Linked DNA regions of Roseateles amylovorans. The protein of the gene in region 2 interacts with the protein of the main gene of each other region in a pairwise test. Links are inferred from orthologs where the notes say so. Each region holds a gene or a part of one and is shown on either strand. Other genes may lie near its edges. The genes, in order: N4261_RS02865 and ndk.

Evidence for each region.
Region 1: the proteins of ndk (region 2) and N4261_RS02865 interact in binary tests that used the Escherichia coli proteins (3 or more experiments, as listed by UniProt). The link is inferred for Roseateles amylovorans from one-to-one orthologs.

What each region holds. Positions count from the first base shown.
Region 1 is NZ_CP104562.2:670,510-677,156, reverse strand. Bases 1,050-4,002 are described here. They hold N4261_RS02865 (uracil-DNA glycosylase), read right to left. Parts: upstream 2,901-4,002; coding sequence 2,199-2,900; downstream 1,050-2,198. Other genes in these bases: N4261_RS02855 (hypothetical protein), read right to left, coding at 3,713-4,002; trpC (indole-3-glycerol phosphate synthase TrpC), read right to left, coding at 2,906-3,697; N4261_RS02870 (glucosamine kinase nucleotide-binding domain-containing protein), read right to left, coding at 1,050-1,616. Outside these bases: N4261_RS02875 (GntR family transcriptional regulator), read right to left, coding at 1-655; more of N4261_RS02870, read right to left, coding at 672-1,049; more of N4261_RS02855, read right to left, coding at 4,003-4,231; trpD (anthranilate phosphoribosyltransferase), read right to left, coding at 4,289-5,368; ltaE (low-specificity L-threonine aldolase), read right to left, coding at 5,382-6,443; N4261_RS02840 (anthranilate synthase component II), read right to left, coding at 6,440-6,647. UniProt on the Escherichia coli protein: Excises uracil residues from the DNA which can arise as a result of misincorporation of dUMP residues by DNA polymerase or due to deamination of cytosine.
Region 2 is NZ_CP104562.2:4,549,806-4,556,437, forward strand. Bases 2,359-5,296 are described here. They hold ndk (nucleoside-diphosphate kinase), read right to left. Parts: upstream 4,072-5,296; coding sequence 3,646-4,071; downstream 2,359-3,645. Other genes in these bases: pilW (type IV pilus biogenesis/stability protein PilW), read right to left, coding at 2,359-2,444; rlmN (dual-specificity RNA methyltransferase RlmN), read right to left, coding at 2,441-3,589; N4261_RS18875 (pseudouridine synthase), read right to left, coding at 4,301-5,296. Also shown: ispG (flavodoxin-dependent (E)-4-hydroxy-3-methylbut-2-enyl-diphosphate synthase), read right to left, coding at 1-428; N4261_RS18855 (RodZ domain-containing protein), read right to left, coding at 512-1,615; more of pilW, read right to left, coding at 1,626-2,358; more of N4261_RS18875, read right to left, coding at 5,297-6,466; SMC-Scp complex subunit ScpB, read right to left, coding at 6,509-6,632. UniProt on the Escherichia coli protein: Major role in the synthesis of nucleoside triphosphates other than ATP. The ATP gamma phosphate is transferred to the NDP beta phosphate via a ping-pong mechanism, using a phosphorylated active-site intermediate.

The DNA.
Region 1 (6,647 bases), 3.9 Mb from region 2 along the record:
GATAACCCACCCGCGTGATGAACAGCACCGCCTGGCCCACCGGAACTTCCAGCAGGCCGGCCAGCCGCGAATCCGCATTGATGGCTCGAATGTGTTGAAGCGCCCGCACCGGCGCGCGGCCCTGACGGGCCAGATGTTCGTAAAGGGAGGACTCGACCTTCTGCGGATCCGGCAGCACCGCCTCCGGCAGCACGCTGAGCTCGTAGGCCATCACCACCGCATCGGCCAGGCGCAGACGCTCCAGGCGCGCCACCCGCTGGCCGGTCGTCAGACCGAGCGAGAGCTGCTCATCCGGCGCCGCCATCGCGAAGCCGCGGGTCAGCCAGCGGCTGCTGGGCTTGAAGCCGCGCTGGTGCAATTCCTCGGAGAAACTGGTGAGCCGCGACAAAGGCTGCTCCAGCTTCGGCGCGATGTAGTTGCCGGAGCCGCGCTTGCGCACGATCAGGCCCTGCTCCACCAGCCGGTCGATCGCCTTGCGTGCGGTCACCCGCGACAGATCCAGCGACTCCGACAGCACCCGCTCCGAGGGCAACGCCTCGTCCGCCTGGTACTGGCCTTCGCGGATGGCCTGCGCCAGCTTGTGGGCCAGCTGCATGTACAGCGGCGACGCGGCGGCGGGATCGGGCTTGAATTGGAAGGGCAGCTTGGTGCTCATCGGGTGGTTCTCGATCTCAACGGAGGGTGGAGAGAGCGCCACGGATCAGCCGCAGCGCCCCGTCGGCCGAATCGCCCTGGGGCGAGACGCAACGGGCCCGAATGTTGCCTGAGAAAAGCCCGCCCAATCGCTGCGCAACGCTGCCCGCAAGCGAGAGGGGCAACTGCTGCGCGGGGTCCAGCGCCAGCGCCAGTTGCTCGAGTTCATCCACGGCCTGGCGGATCAGCGCCGCGGCAGCGGGGTCGGTCTCCGCGCAGTCGAACACCAGTGGCGCCAATTGCGCATAGGCATGCTGTCCCGCCTGAGCGACCCAGGCGGACACCGCGTCCCGATCCTGTTCATGAGCGGTCCCGACGGCCGCCCACACCGCACGTGCCAGCGCCCCGGCGACCGCGCGACCATCCATCGCCTTCTGCGCCTGACGCATCGCCTGAATGCCCAGCCAGGCGCCGCTGCCTTCGTCACCACCGATCCAGCCCCAACCGCTGACGCAGGCCAGGGTCCCATCGGCCCGCAAGGCTTCACCCACCGTGCCGGTCCCGGCCGCGATCACGCCACCCGGTTGGCCCGCATGAGCGCCCAGCACCGTGGTGGTGCCGTCATTGACCAGTTCCACATGCGCATAACCCGGCTGCTGAGCGACAAAGGCCTGCGCCTGGGCGATCACACCCGCACCGGAAAGTCCGAGGCCGATGGCGGTCTCGTCGAACGACAGCCGATGCAACTGCGCCTTGTCGGCGGCTTCCTGCACCGCCTGCTGGATGTGCCGCCATGCCTGCGCCACCCCTTGGCCGAGGGCAGACGGTCCCGCCCAGCCCTGGCCCAGCACACGCCCTTGCAGGTCACTCAGGCGGACCCTCGTTCCCGTGCCGCCACCGTCCACCCCCACAAGGAAGCGCACAGCGGCAAAGCGCGGTTGCAAAGGCGCGGACCAGGCGTCCGCCAAATTGGCTGCGTTCATGATTAATACCAGTTTAGTACCAAAAATCGAAGAACGTCAATTGGTAGCGCACTGGACTTAACCCTGATGGCTCAGCCGTTGAGACCAGCGTCAGACCATGTCAGTTCCGAATCGGTTTTTGTCGCGATGGAAACAATGGGGACGGCGTCGCGGGGATCTGGGTGGAACCATACCAGACGCTTCAACCGGATTGCGGGAGGGGAACAACCAAAACCGTACCAGTTAGACGCTGGAGGCGGCTTCGGCATGCCGGAAGCCGCTCGGACGGCCTTCTGCAGTGCGAAGCTCGAGTGCGCGCGACACGTCGTGGTACCGGCTCGCATTCACTTCCTCACACGTTCAGCGCAAGCTCGGGAGCGCCGGCGCCCCTTTCCGCTCAGACGCGCTCGCATTCGCTTCAAGGGGCGCCGGCGCTCCCGAGCCGAATCACCGAGCAGTTCGACGACAACTGCCACCACCACGACAACGAACCACGTCTGCGGCATTCAACAGCTGCAGCGCGGCAGTGTGGACTCTTGATGGCGGGGCGTGGCGGTGACGGTGGCGGTGGCGGAGGTGCGGACGATCGGGGCGACGAGGGACTCAGTCCAGCGTCCAGGCGAAGTCGACGCCCTGCTCACGCAGCCAATCGCGTGCGGTGGAGAAATGACCGCAACCCATGAACGGCGTAGGGCCGCGCGTGGCAGAGAGCGGCGAGGGATGGTTGGCCTGCAGCACCCGATGCTGCGGTCCCACCGCCGCAATCAGCGGCGCCTTGGCCTGCGCATGAGCGCCCCACAGCAGGTAGACCTTGGGCGCGGCATCCCGGGCCGTGGCCTCGATGAGCGCGTCCGACAGCGATTCCCAGCCCCGCTTCGCATGACTGCCGGCGGCGCCGTCTTCCACGGTGAAGCTGGTGTTGAGCAGCAGCACACCGCGTTGGGCCCAGCCGCCGAGGTGGCCGGTCATCGCAGCCGCCTGACCCAGGTCGCGCTGCAGTTCCTTGAAGATGTTGCGCAACGAGGGCGGCAGCTTCTCGCCGGCCGGCACCGAGAACGCCAGCCCCTCCGCCTGACCCGGGCCGTGATACGGATCCTGACCGACGATCACCACCCGGACCTGGGACAACGGCGTGAGCCGCAGCGCCCGCAGCGGATCGGGCGGATAGATCACCGCGCCCGCCGCCAGGCGCTCGCGCAGCAGGGCCTCGATGCGATGTCCGTCGGGGCCGTGGCGCCAGGCATCGATCAAGGGTTGCCAGCCGTCGCCCACCTGCCAGTCGACGCCTTGAAATCGGGAAGCCATCGACATCAGCGGAATAGCGCCGCCAACGCAGCCCCCGGATCCGGCGCGCGCATGAACGCCTCACCCACCAGGAAGGCATTGACCTGCGCCGCACGCATGCGCTGCACATCCGCCGCGCCCAGAATGCCGGACTCGGTCACCAGCAGCCGGTCGGCCGGCACCTGGGGCAACAGGCCCAGCGTGGTGTCCAGCGTGACCTCGAAGGTCTTCAAGTTGCGGTTGTTGATGCCCACCAGCGGCGTCTTCAGGCGCAGTGCACGCGCCAGTTCCTGGCCGTCATGGACTTCGACCAGCACATCCAGTCCCAGCTCCAGCGCGCAGGCCTCCAGCTCGGCCATCAGGCCGTCGTCCAGACTGGCCGCGATCAACAGGATGCAGTCCGCCCCCATCGCCCGCGCCTCATAGACCTGGTAGGGATCCACCATGAAGTCCTTGCGCAGCACCGGCAGGCTGCAGGCGGCACGCGCCTCGCGCAGATAGTCGGGCGAGCCCTGGAAGAACGGGGCATCGGTCAGCACGCTCAGGCAGGCCGCGCCATGCTGCGCATAGCTGGCCGCGATCTCGGCGGGACGGAAATCCTCGCGCAGCACGCCCTTGCTGGGGCTGGCCTTCTTCACCTCGGCAATGACCGCGCTCTGGCCGGCAGCAATCTTCGCGCGCAGTGCCGCACCGAAACCACGGGTCGCCTCGGCGCGCGATTCCGCTTCCTCGCGGAGACTGGCCAGCGAGCGACGCTGCTTCGCAGCGGCCACCTCGTCCCGCTTGACGGCATTGATGCGGTCCAGGATGTCAGACATACGATTCTTTCTCTCTCATAAGCTCAGGCCCTCGCGCGGGACTGCCAGGCGGTTGGCGATCACATCGGCCAGCCGGCTCACCAACGCATGCTCACGCCGGTCAGCACCCGCGCGAGTCTGCAACACCCGCAAGGGCCGACCACCGTCCTCATGACGGAACTCCAGCGCCAGCGAGCGACGCTTGCTGCCGCCAATGCAATACAGCCGCCATCCCGGTCCCTCGAGGGAGGCCGGCGTGCCGACCTCACCTTCCGGCACCAGCCGACGCCGGTCAAAGTCCAATCGCCAGCCCACGCTGCGGCGGCGCCACAGCGCCCACATCAGCATGGCCGCCAGCACCATCAGCAGCGCCAACCATCCCAGCAGTTCGCGCCCTGGCAAGGTCGCGTCCCGCGTGCTCCACAGTCCCAGCGCCGTGCCCGCCAGCCCCACCGCCCAGGCCGCCGGATGCGGCTCGATGCGCGGCAGCAGCACGCTGGCCTCGCGCTCACTCTGCGCGATCAGGGCCTGCCACAGCGCACGGTCGGACCTCATGACGTTTCCCTGCAGACGACGCTTCGCTGGCGACGGCGATCCGGTCCGCTCAAGCCGTCAGCCGGCCTGATCCTGCGACGGCGACGGCGATGGCGACGACGACGGCGATGGCGCGTGGGCCTGCGTGGCGGCGACGAACTGGTCGAGCTTCGCACGCGCCGCGCCGGAGTCGATCGCCGCCCTCGCCTTCTGGATGCCGTCGGCAATGCTGTCGGCCACATTGCCGGCGTAGAGCGTCGCGCCGGCGTTCAGCAGCACGATGTCGCGCGCCGGACCGGGCTCGTTGCCCAGCACACCCAGCAGGATGCGACGACTTTCCTCCGGACCGCTCACCCGCAGGTTGCGGCTCGCCACCATGGGCATGCCGAAGTCTTCAGGATGAATCTCGTATTCACGGATCTCGCCGTTCTTGAGCTCACCGACCAGGGTCGACGCACCGAGCGAGATCTCGTCCATCCCGTCCTTGCCGTAGACCACCACCGCATGCTCGGCGCCCAGCCGCTGCATCACACGCACCTGGATGCCCACCAGGTCCGGATGGAACACGCCCATCAGGATGTTGGTTGCGCCCGCCGGATTCGTCAGCGGCCCCAGGATGTTGAAGATGGTGCGAACGCCCAGCTCCTTGCGCACCGGCGCGATGTTCTTCATCGCCGGGTGATGGTTGGGCGCAAACATGAAGCCGATGCCGGTCTCGCGCACGCAGTTCGCCACCGCCTGCGGCGACAGCGACAGCGCCACGCCCAGGGCCTCCAGCACATCGGCGCTGCCGGTCTTGCTGGAGACGCTGCGGTTGCCGTGCTTGGCGATCTGCGCGCCCGCGGCAGCCGCGACGAACATCGAGCAGGTCGAGATATTGAAGGTATGCGCGCCGTCTCCGCCGGTGCCCACCACATCGACCAGATGCGGTCCGGGCTCGATCGGCACCTTCACCGAGAACTCGCGCATCACCTGCGCGGCGGCGGTGATCTCGCCGATGGTTTCCTTCTTCACCCGCAACCCGATCAGGATCGCGGCCGCGATGACCGGGGAGATGTCGCCGCTCATGATGCGGCGCATCAGGGCCAGCATCTCGTCATGGAAGATCTCGCGGTGTTCGATGACGCGGGTCAGCGCTTCGTTGTCGGTGATGGGCATGGCGACTCCCGGATCAGGCCTGGGCGTGGAAGAACTGACGCACCGCGGCGATGGCGCGATCCACGCCCGCTGCATCCACGTCGAGATGGGTGACGAAGCGCACGCGGTACAGCCCGGTGGCCAGCACGCCGTGCGACTTCAGATGCGCGACCAGCCCGCTGGCCCGCTCCGGTGCCACGTCGCAGAACACGATGTTGGTCTGCGGCGGCTCGACCGTCAGCCCCGGCAGGCCTTGCAGCCCCTGGGCCAGCCGCTGGGCCAGCTGGTGGTCGTCCGCCAGGCGACGCACCTGGTGGTCCAGCGCATGGTGCGCCGCAGCCGCCAACACACCGGCCTGGCGCATGCCGCCCCCCAGCATCTTGCGCCAGCGATGCGCGCGACCGATCAGGGCCTGGGTGCCGCACAGGACCGAACCCACCGGCGCGCCCAAGCCCTTCGAAAAGCAGACCGACACGCTGTCGAAATGCCCGCAGATCTGCCGGGCCGCCGCATACGGATCGGCCGCGTTGATCGCGACCGCCGCATTGAACAGCCGTGCGCCGTCCAGATGCCGCGCCAAGCCGCGGCGGGTGGCCAGCTCGGAGGCCGCCGCCAGGTAATCCATCGGAAGCACCTTGCCGCCGATGGTGTTTTCCAGGGCCAGCAGTCGGGTGCGCGCGAAGTGCGCATCGTCGGGCTTGATGTTGGCCTCGATGTCGGCCAGCGGCAACGAGCCGTCCGGCGCATGGCTCAGTGGCTGCGGCTGGATCGATCCCAGCACCGCCGCACCGCCGCCTTCCCAGCGGTAGGTGTGGGCGAACTGGCCGACGATGTATTCATCCCCGCGCTGGCAATGCGCCATCAGCGCGCAGAGGTTGCTCTGGGTGCCGGTCGGCATGAACAGCGCCGCTTCGAACCCAAGCCGCTCCGCCAGCGCCGCCTGCAGCGCATTGACGCTCGGATCGTCGCCGAAGACATCGTCGCCCAGGGCCGCCGACGCCATCGCGGCGCGCATGCCGGCGGTCGGCTGGGTGACGGTATCGCTGCGCAGGTCGACCACCGTCGCCCCGGACGAAGCATTCGGGCGTTCACTCATCGTGCCAACTCCAGGAAGTTTCGAAGCATGGCGTGGCCGTGCTCGGAGAGGATGGATTCGGGATGGAACTGCACCCCCTCCAGCGGCGTGGCGGTGCCGGCCAGCGAGCGGTGGCGCACGCCCATGATCTCGCCGTCCTCGCTGCGGGCGGTGATCTCCAGCTCGGGCGGGATCGTCGATTCCTCGATCGCCAGCGAGTGGTAG
Region 2 (6,632 bases):
TTGCCAGGGTTGATGCGGTACTTCGACAGGGCCTGCGCCATCGCCGGATGCTCGGTGAGCAGGCGGTGGCCGTTGTAGTGGAAGTCGCCCACCAAGGGCACATGGACGCCCATGCGGTCCAGCTGATCGCGGATGTGCGGCACCGCTTCCGCCGCTTCCGGCGTGTTGACGGTGATGCGCACCAGCTCGGAGCCCGCGACCGCCAGTTCCTTGATCTGGATCGCGGTCTCGATCACCTCCACCGTGTCGGTGTTGGTCATCGACTGCACCCGCACCGGCGCATCGCCGCCGATGGTCACCACATGGTCACCCCAGCGAACGTGGGCCTGGCGGCTGCGACGGGCGGCGGGCTGCGCGGCAGCGATCAGGGACGACAGGTCGTCCGAGGCGTCGGTGCTGAGGGCGATGGCGGCGGAATCGATGGTCATGGTGAGGTCTTGCGGCAGTCGGTGGGGCAGACGGCGGACGGCGGCGTGTCGGTCGATACCTGCTGTCTTCCGTCAGAGGCCCGTCAGTTCAGTTCCAGACGGGCCACGTTGTCTCGGGAACGCGCTGCCAGGTCCACCGGCTGTCCGCGGAACACCAGTTCGGTGCCGGACACATTGCCGACCCGCAGCTTCAGCGGTGCGGTGCCGTTCACATCGACCTGATCACCCGGGCGCAGCAGACGCGACAGCAGCACCTGGCCGCGGGCATCCACCACTTCCACCCAGGACTCGGCGCTGGTCTTCACCCGCAGCGGCGCGCTGCCGGCTGGGGCGGGCGATTGCGCGACGGTGTTCGGCGCCGTGTTGGGCACGGCGCTCGGTGCGGTGCTCGGTGCGGCGCTCTGTGCGCTGGTTGCCGTGCCCGTCGCCGTGCCGGCGGCGGTGCCCGTGCGGCCCCCGGGCGGGACTGTGCCGGCTGCGGAGGCCGGCACCGAAACGACAGGCGCGGGCGTCGGTGTCGTCGTCGTGGTCGGTGCCTGTGCGGGCAGCGGCGCAGCGATCTCGGTGGTGCCCTGCGCCGTCACGGGCGCGCTGGCCGACGGCGCGTCGACCGACGTCGGCTCGCTGGAGGTGCCGGCGACGCCGGGTGTCGAGGTGGACGTGGCGCTCGTCGAGCCAGAGGTCGAGGACGTCGACTGCTTGATGCGCAGCATGGCGTCGTCGATCCAGCTCGAGGGCAGCGCATACACCACCACGGCAGCGATCAGCAGACCGGCGACACCCAACGCAACCGGGCTCTTGAGCAGCGCAGGCGACAGCATCGGTTCCTGGCTGGCGGCGCGTTCACGGAAGGGCTGATTGAGGCCCGGCGAGACCCGGTCCAGCGAGGCCTCGCTGCCGCCGCGCGGCAGCATGGCCAGAATGGGCTCCGCCTCCACCTTGAGGGCGCGGCACATCGAGCGGGCCAGCGCGCGTGCAAAGGTGGCGTCCGGCAGCTCCGAATAGCGGTCGGCCTCGATGGCCTCCAGCTTGGACTGCGGCACCTTCAGCGTCGCGGCGAGTGCGGCAATGTGCAGGCCGCGAGACTCGCGCGCACGGCGCAACGCGGCACCGGCGGTCACCGGCGTCGCGGCAGTGGATGCAGTCGTGTCGACTGCGGGCGCCTCATCGGCCGCCGTGGATGTCATGCGATGTCCCTCATTCATCGAATCGACCACTGTTCAGAGCCTTGGTCTCGGCCGCCTGCGGATATTTGTTTCGCAGTTGCTTGCCGAGGTCTTCCATGTTGGCCGTGTTGCCCATGCGGCGCTCGATCCGCAATTCCAGCCAGAGGCTGGAGGCATTGGCCTGCTCCAGGTTGTTGTTGACGCGTCGCGCATAGAAGCGGGCGCGTTCATATTCACCGAGGCGGTAGAGCACCTCGCCGAGATTGATCGAAATCGTCGGATTGCCCGGCTCGACCTCGAAGGCCTTGGCCAGGTGCTGCTGTGCCGGCACCAGCCGGCCTTCGCGCGCCTCGCACACGCCCCACGCCAGCCACGAGCGGCCAGGGGTGCGGTACTTCGGGTCGGCCACCGCCGCTTCGAACTGCGGATAGGCCTCCGCATAGCGCTGGCGCTGGCAGAGGAACCAGCCGTAGTTGTGCAGTGTGTCGCCATCGGGCCGCTGAGCCAGCGACTTGCGGAAGCCCTCTTCCGCCAGGTTGTACTCACCCATGGCGGCGTAGATCAGGCTGCGCAGCGTGATCGCCTCGGGCAGGTCCGGTTTGGCGATCAGCGCCTGCTTGAGCTCGTCCAGTGCCGTGTCGTACTGGCCGCGCGAGAAATAACCGCTCGCCAGCTCCATGCGGACCGAGGCACGGCGATCGACATCGGTCGCATCGCTGGCGGTACGTGGCCCCTGCTGCGGCGGCTTGGACGCCCCGCAACCCGACAACATCAGACCGACCAGCAGCGCGGCGGAAAGAATCCGGGCCGAAGGGCGCAGGAAGACGGAGCCGGGCATCAGGGTGGTCATGTGCGGGTGGGTGTCGGAGGGGGGGGTGGGTTGGCTGCGGCGCCTCGCTGAACCACGACGGGGGCACGCACCATGCGGAGATGAACTCGGGTCCGGTCCTGGACCTCGCCGGCGAGTTGGCCGCAGGCGGCATCGATGTCGTCACCACGGGTCTTGCGCACCGTGGTGATCAGGCCCGCCTGGATCAGCAGGTCGGCAAACGCCTTCACCCGCTCGTTCGAGCTTCGCTTCAGGCCCGAGGCCGGGAACGGATTGAACGGGATCAGGTTGATCTTGCAGGGCACCTTGCCCTTGACCAGCGCAATCAGCTCGCGGGCCTGCTCCGGGGAGTCGTTGACCTGGTCGAGCATGCAGTACTCGAAGGTGATGAAGTCCCGGGGGGCGCGTTCCAGATACCGGTTGCAGCTGTCCAGCAGCTCGGCGATCGGGTATTTGCGGTTGAGCGGCACCAGTTGGTCGCGCAACGGATCGGTGGGCGCATGCAGCGACACCGCCAGCGCCACCGGCACGTCATCACGCAGCCGGTCGATCATCGGGACCACACCGGAGGTCGACACCGTCACCCGCCGGCGCGACAGGCCGTAGCCGTGGTCATCCAGCATGACGCGCAGTGCCGGCACCAAGGCGCCGTAGTTCTGCAGCGGCTCACCCATGCCCATCATCACGACGTTCGAGATGATGCGCGCGTCGGTCTTGTGGCGCAGGCGCAGGCTGTGCTCGGCATACCAGAGCTGGGCCAGGATTTCCCAGGTCTCGAGGTTGCGGCTGAAGCCTTGATGGCCGGTGGAGCAGAAGCGGCATCCCACGGCGCAACCGGCCTGGCTGGAAATGCACAGCGTGGCGCGGTCGTCTTCGGGGATGTAGACCGCCTCGACCGCATTGCCCTGGCCGACATCGAACAACCACTTGATCGTTCCGTCGGCGGAGATGTGTTCGGAAATCACCGGCAAAGCGGCGATGTGGGCGCGTCCAGCCAGCTTGTCGCGCAGCGACTTGGCCAGATCGGACATCTGCGAGAAGTCCGACGCGCCCTTCTGATGGATCCAGCGAAACAGCTGGGTTGCGCGAAAGCGCTTCTCCCCCAGCTGCTCGCAGTACGCGGCAAGGCCTTGCAGATCGAATCCGAGCAGGTTGACCGCGTCCATCGTCGTGACCTCTTTCCCTAAGGCCTCATGGCCCAGAGTCCAGAGGCAATTGCCGCTCAGCGGCTGTAGACGTTCATGCCGGGGAAGAAGAACGCCACTTCATTGGCGGCGGTTTCCGGGGCGTCAGAGCCGTGAACGGCGTTGGCATCGATGCTGTCAGCGAAGTCAGCGCGGATGGTGCCCTTTTCGGCCTTCTTCGGGTCGGTGGCGCCCATCAGGTCACGGTGCTTCAGGATGGCGTTCTCGCCTTCCAGCACCGAGATCACCACCGGACCGGAGATCATGAAGGTCACCAGGTCGTTGAAGAACGGGCGAGCCTTGTGCACGGCGTAGAACGCTTCGGCTTCGCCGCGCGACAGGTGCGCCATCTTGGCGGCGATGATCTTCAGGCCAGCGCCTTCAAAGCGCGAGTAGATCTGGCCGATGACGTTCTTGGCCACGGCATCGGGCTTGATGATGGAGAGGGTGCGTTCGATGGCCATCTGTTTTTCCTTGAAAATCTGGGGCTTGGCAAAGCCGCGCATTGTAATGCGTGAAGTCAAGCCCCCGGTGACAACTGGATGTCGAAGAGGGGCATCCGGCGCGAATCAGGCGCCACAGACGTGGGCACCGGCCCGGCCGGAACTTACTGGGACGCCTCCCGAGAGGCGCCGGACCCATGGACTGAACGGTTGAACCGATCAGTCACCACGGACTGAACAGGGTCAGCGCTCAGCGGCGCCCGCGGCCACCGCCGCCATTGCCACCACCGCCACCACCGCCACCACCACGGCGACCGCCGCGGTTGCCCCGGTTGATGAACGCATCGGCGCCAATGTAACCAATGGATGTCTTCATCGGATCGGGCTGGCGCTCGCCGCCCGGACCACGACCCCGGTCGCCGCCCGGGTTGCCATGGCTGGGATCGCTCCCGCCCCGACCGAAGCCCTGCGGAATGCCGCGCTTGCCGCTGGTGGCAAAACGGCGGTCGAAGGTCTGCTCCAACGGATTGACGTGGCGCGGGATGAAGTCGTCATCATCCTCTTCTCGGCGACGCGGACGCTGCTCCTGTTGCTGCTGGCGCTCAGGCTGCTGGCGCTCCTGCGGCGGACGCTGCTGATGCTGCGGCGGCTGAGCACGCTGCTCGCTGCGCGGCGCCTCGGGACGGCTCGGACGCGGCCCCCCGTTGCCGCCACTGCGACGGCGCTTGCCGCCGCGGTCGTTGCGATCACCCCGGTCAGCCCGGTCACCGCCACGATCACCCCGGTCGGCGCGATCACCACGCTCCTGAGGCACGTTGCCGGCCAGTTGGCGGATGACGCGCACGTCCCCGTCACCCAGCTCCACATACACACCGCGCTTCAGGCCACGCGGCAGCACGACCGTGCCATAGCGAATCCGGATCAGCCGGCTCACGGCCAGTCCGACGGTTTCGAACAGCTTGCGCACTTCGCGGTTGCGACCTTCGGTGATGACCACGCGATACCAGCGGTTCGCGCCTTCACCGCCGCCGTCGACGATGCTCTTGAACATCGCCTGCTGGCCGTCGACATCCACGCCGGTCAACAGGGTGCTCTTCTGCTCCGGGCTCAACGAACCCAGCACACGCACCGCATATTCACGCTCGACGCCGAAACGCGGGTGCATCAGCAGATTGGCCAGCTCACCGGAATTAGTGAACAGCAGCAGGCCTTCGGTATTGAGGTCCAGCCGGCCGACCGACTGCCATTTGCCCTGAGGCAGCCGTGGCAGGTTGCGGAAGACGGTGGGACGGCCCTCGGGATCGTTGAAGGTCACGACTTCGCCGACGGGCTTGTGATAGGCCAGGATGCGCGGCGCGATCGGGGCAATGCGCACCTTGATCGGCTTGCCGGCCACCGCGATCCGATCCCCGTAGGAGATGCGCTGACCGACGTGCGCGACTTCGTTGTTCACCGTGATCTGACCCTTGGCGATCATGTCCTCGATGTCGCGACGAGAGCCCACGCCGGCCTGGGCCAGCACCTTCTGCAGCTTCGGCGCATCAGGCTCGGGGGCCAGCACGCGCTTGCCCGGACCATCGACACCTGCGTCGGCATCGCCTTCGGCAGTCTCGACGGCCTCGCCAACATCGTCGAGGTCGAGATCAAGCTCAGCGTCCTCGCCCGCAACCGCATCGTCTTCATCGAATGCGCCGGACAGCAGGTCGTCGAAGCGTTCCTGGGCCTGGGCTTGCAGTTCTGCGGCATTGGCCTTGGGCGCTGCGCCGGCGGCTTGACCGTCTTGCGCCGCTGCCGCACCACCCTGTCCGCCCTGAGGGCCTTGAGCACCTTGGCCAGCGCCCTGGGCCGCATCGCGCGCCTCGCGGGGCTCACGGCCATCGCGTCCGCGACGGCGGCGATTGCGCCCCGAGCGGCCATCGGATTCCTCGGCGCCCGCGTCGGTCGATGCCTCGCCGGCATCACCCGCCGCCGGAGACTGCACCGCCTCCGCCACGGCGGACACCGGCGCTGGCGCAGCATCAATCGTCGCGGCGGCCGAAGCCGTCACCGCCGATTCCACCGCATCGGCAGCCGGGTCGGCATCAGCCACCTTGGCGCGGGTGCGACGCTTGGGCTTGGCAGGCGCTTCGCTGTCGCCTGCCGTCTCCGCGGGAGCCGCCGCCACTGCAGCGGGCGCGGCGTCAGCCGCCTCAGTGATCTCGGCCTGGGCAGCCGCCGGCTTACGGCGGGTGCGAGGCTTGGGTGGCGCTTCAGCCGCAGCCTCGGTCGCCGCCTCAGGTGCCGGGGCCGCCACCGCTTCCGCGCTCGCAGCGGCCGTCTTGCGGGCTCGCTTCGGACGGGCGGGCGCCTCGGTCGTCGCGTCGGGCGTGGCCGTCGGCGTGTCGGGCTTGGAATCGTCGATGTCGTTGGAATTCATGTGTCGGCTTGCACCTTGTCAGCGGTGGACACGGCTCCCCGTTCAGGGAGCGCTTTGGGGAGACTCGGGGTTGACGACCCCGACCTGTTGTTCATTGGTCGATGCGCTGTCCGCGCCCGACCTCGGTTTTTCAATTGCTTGCGGTTCGACGTCGACCTGCGCCGAC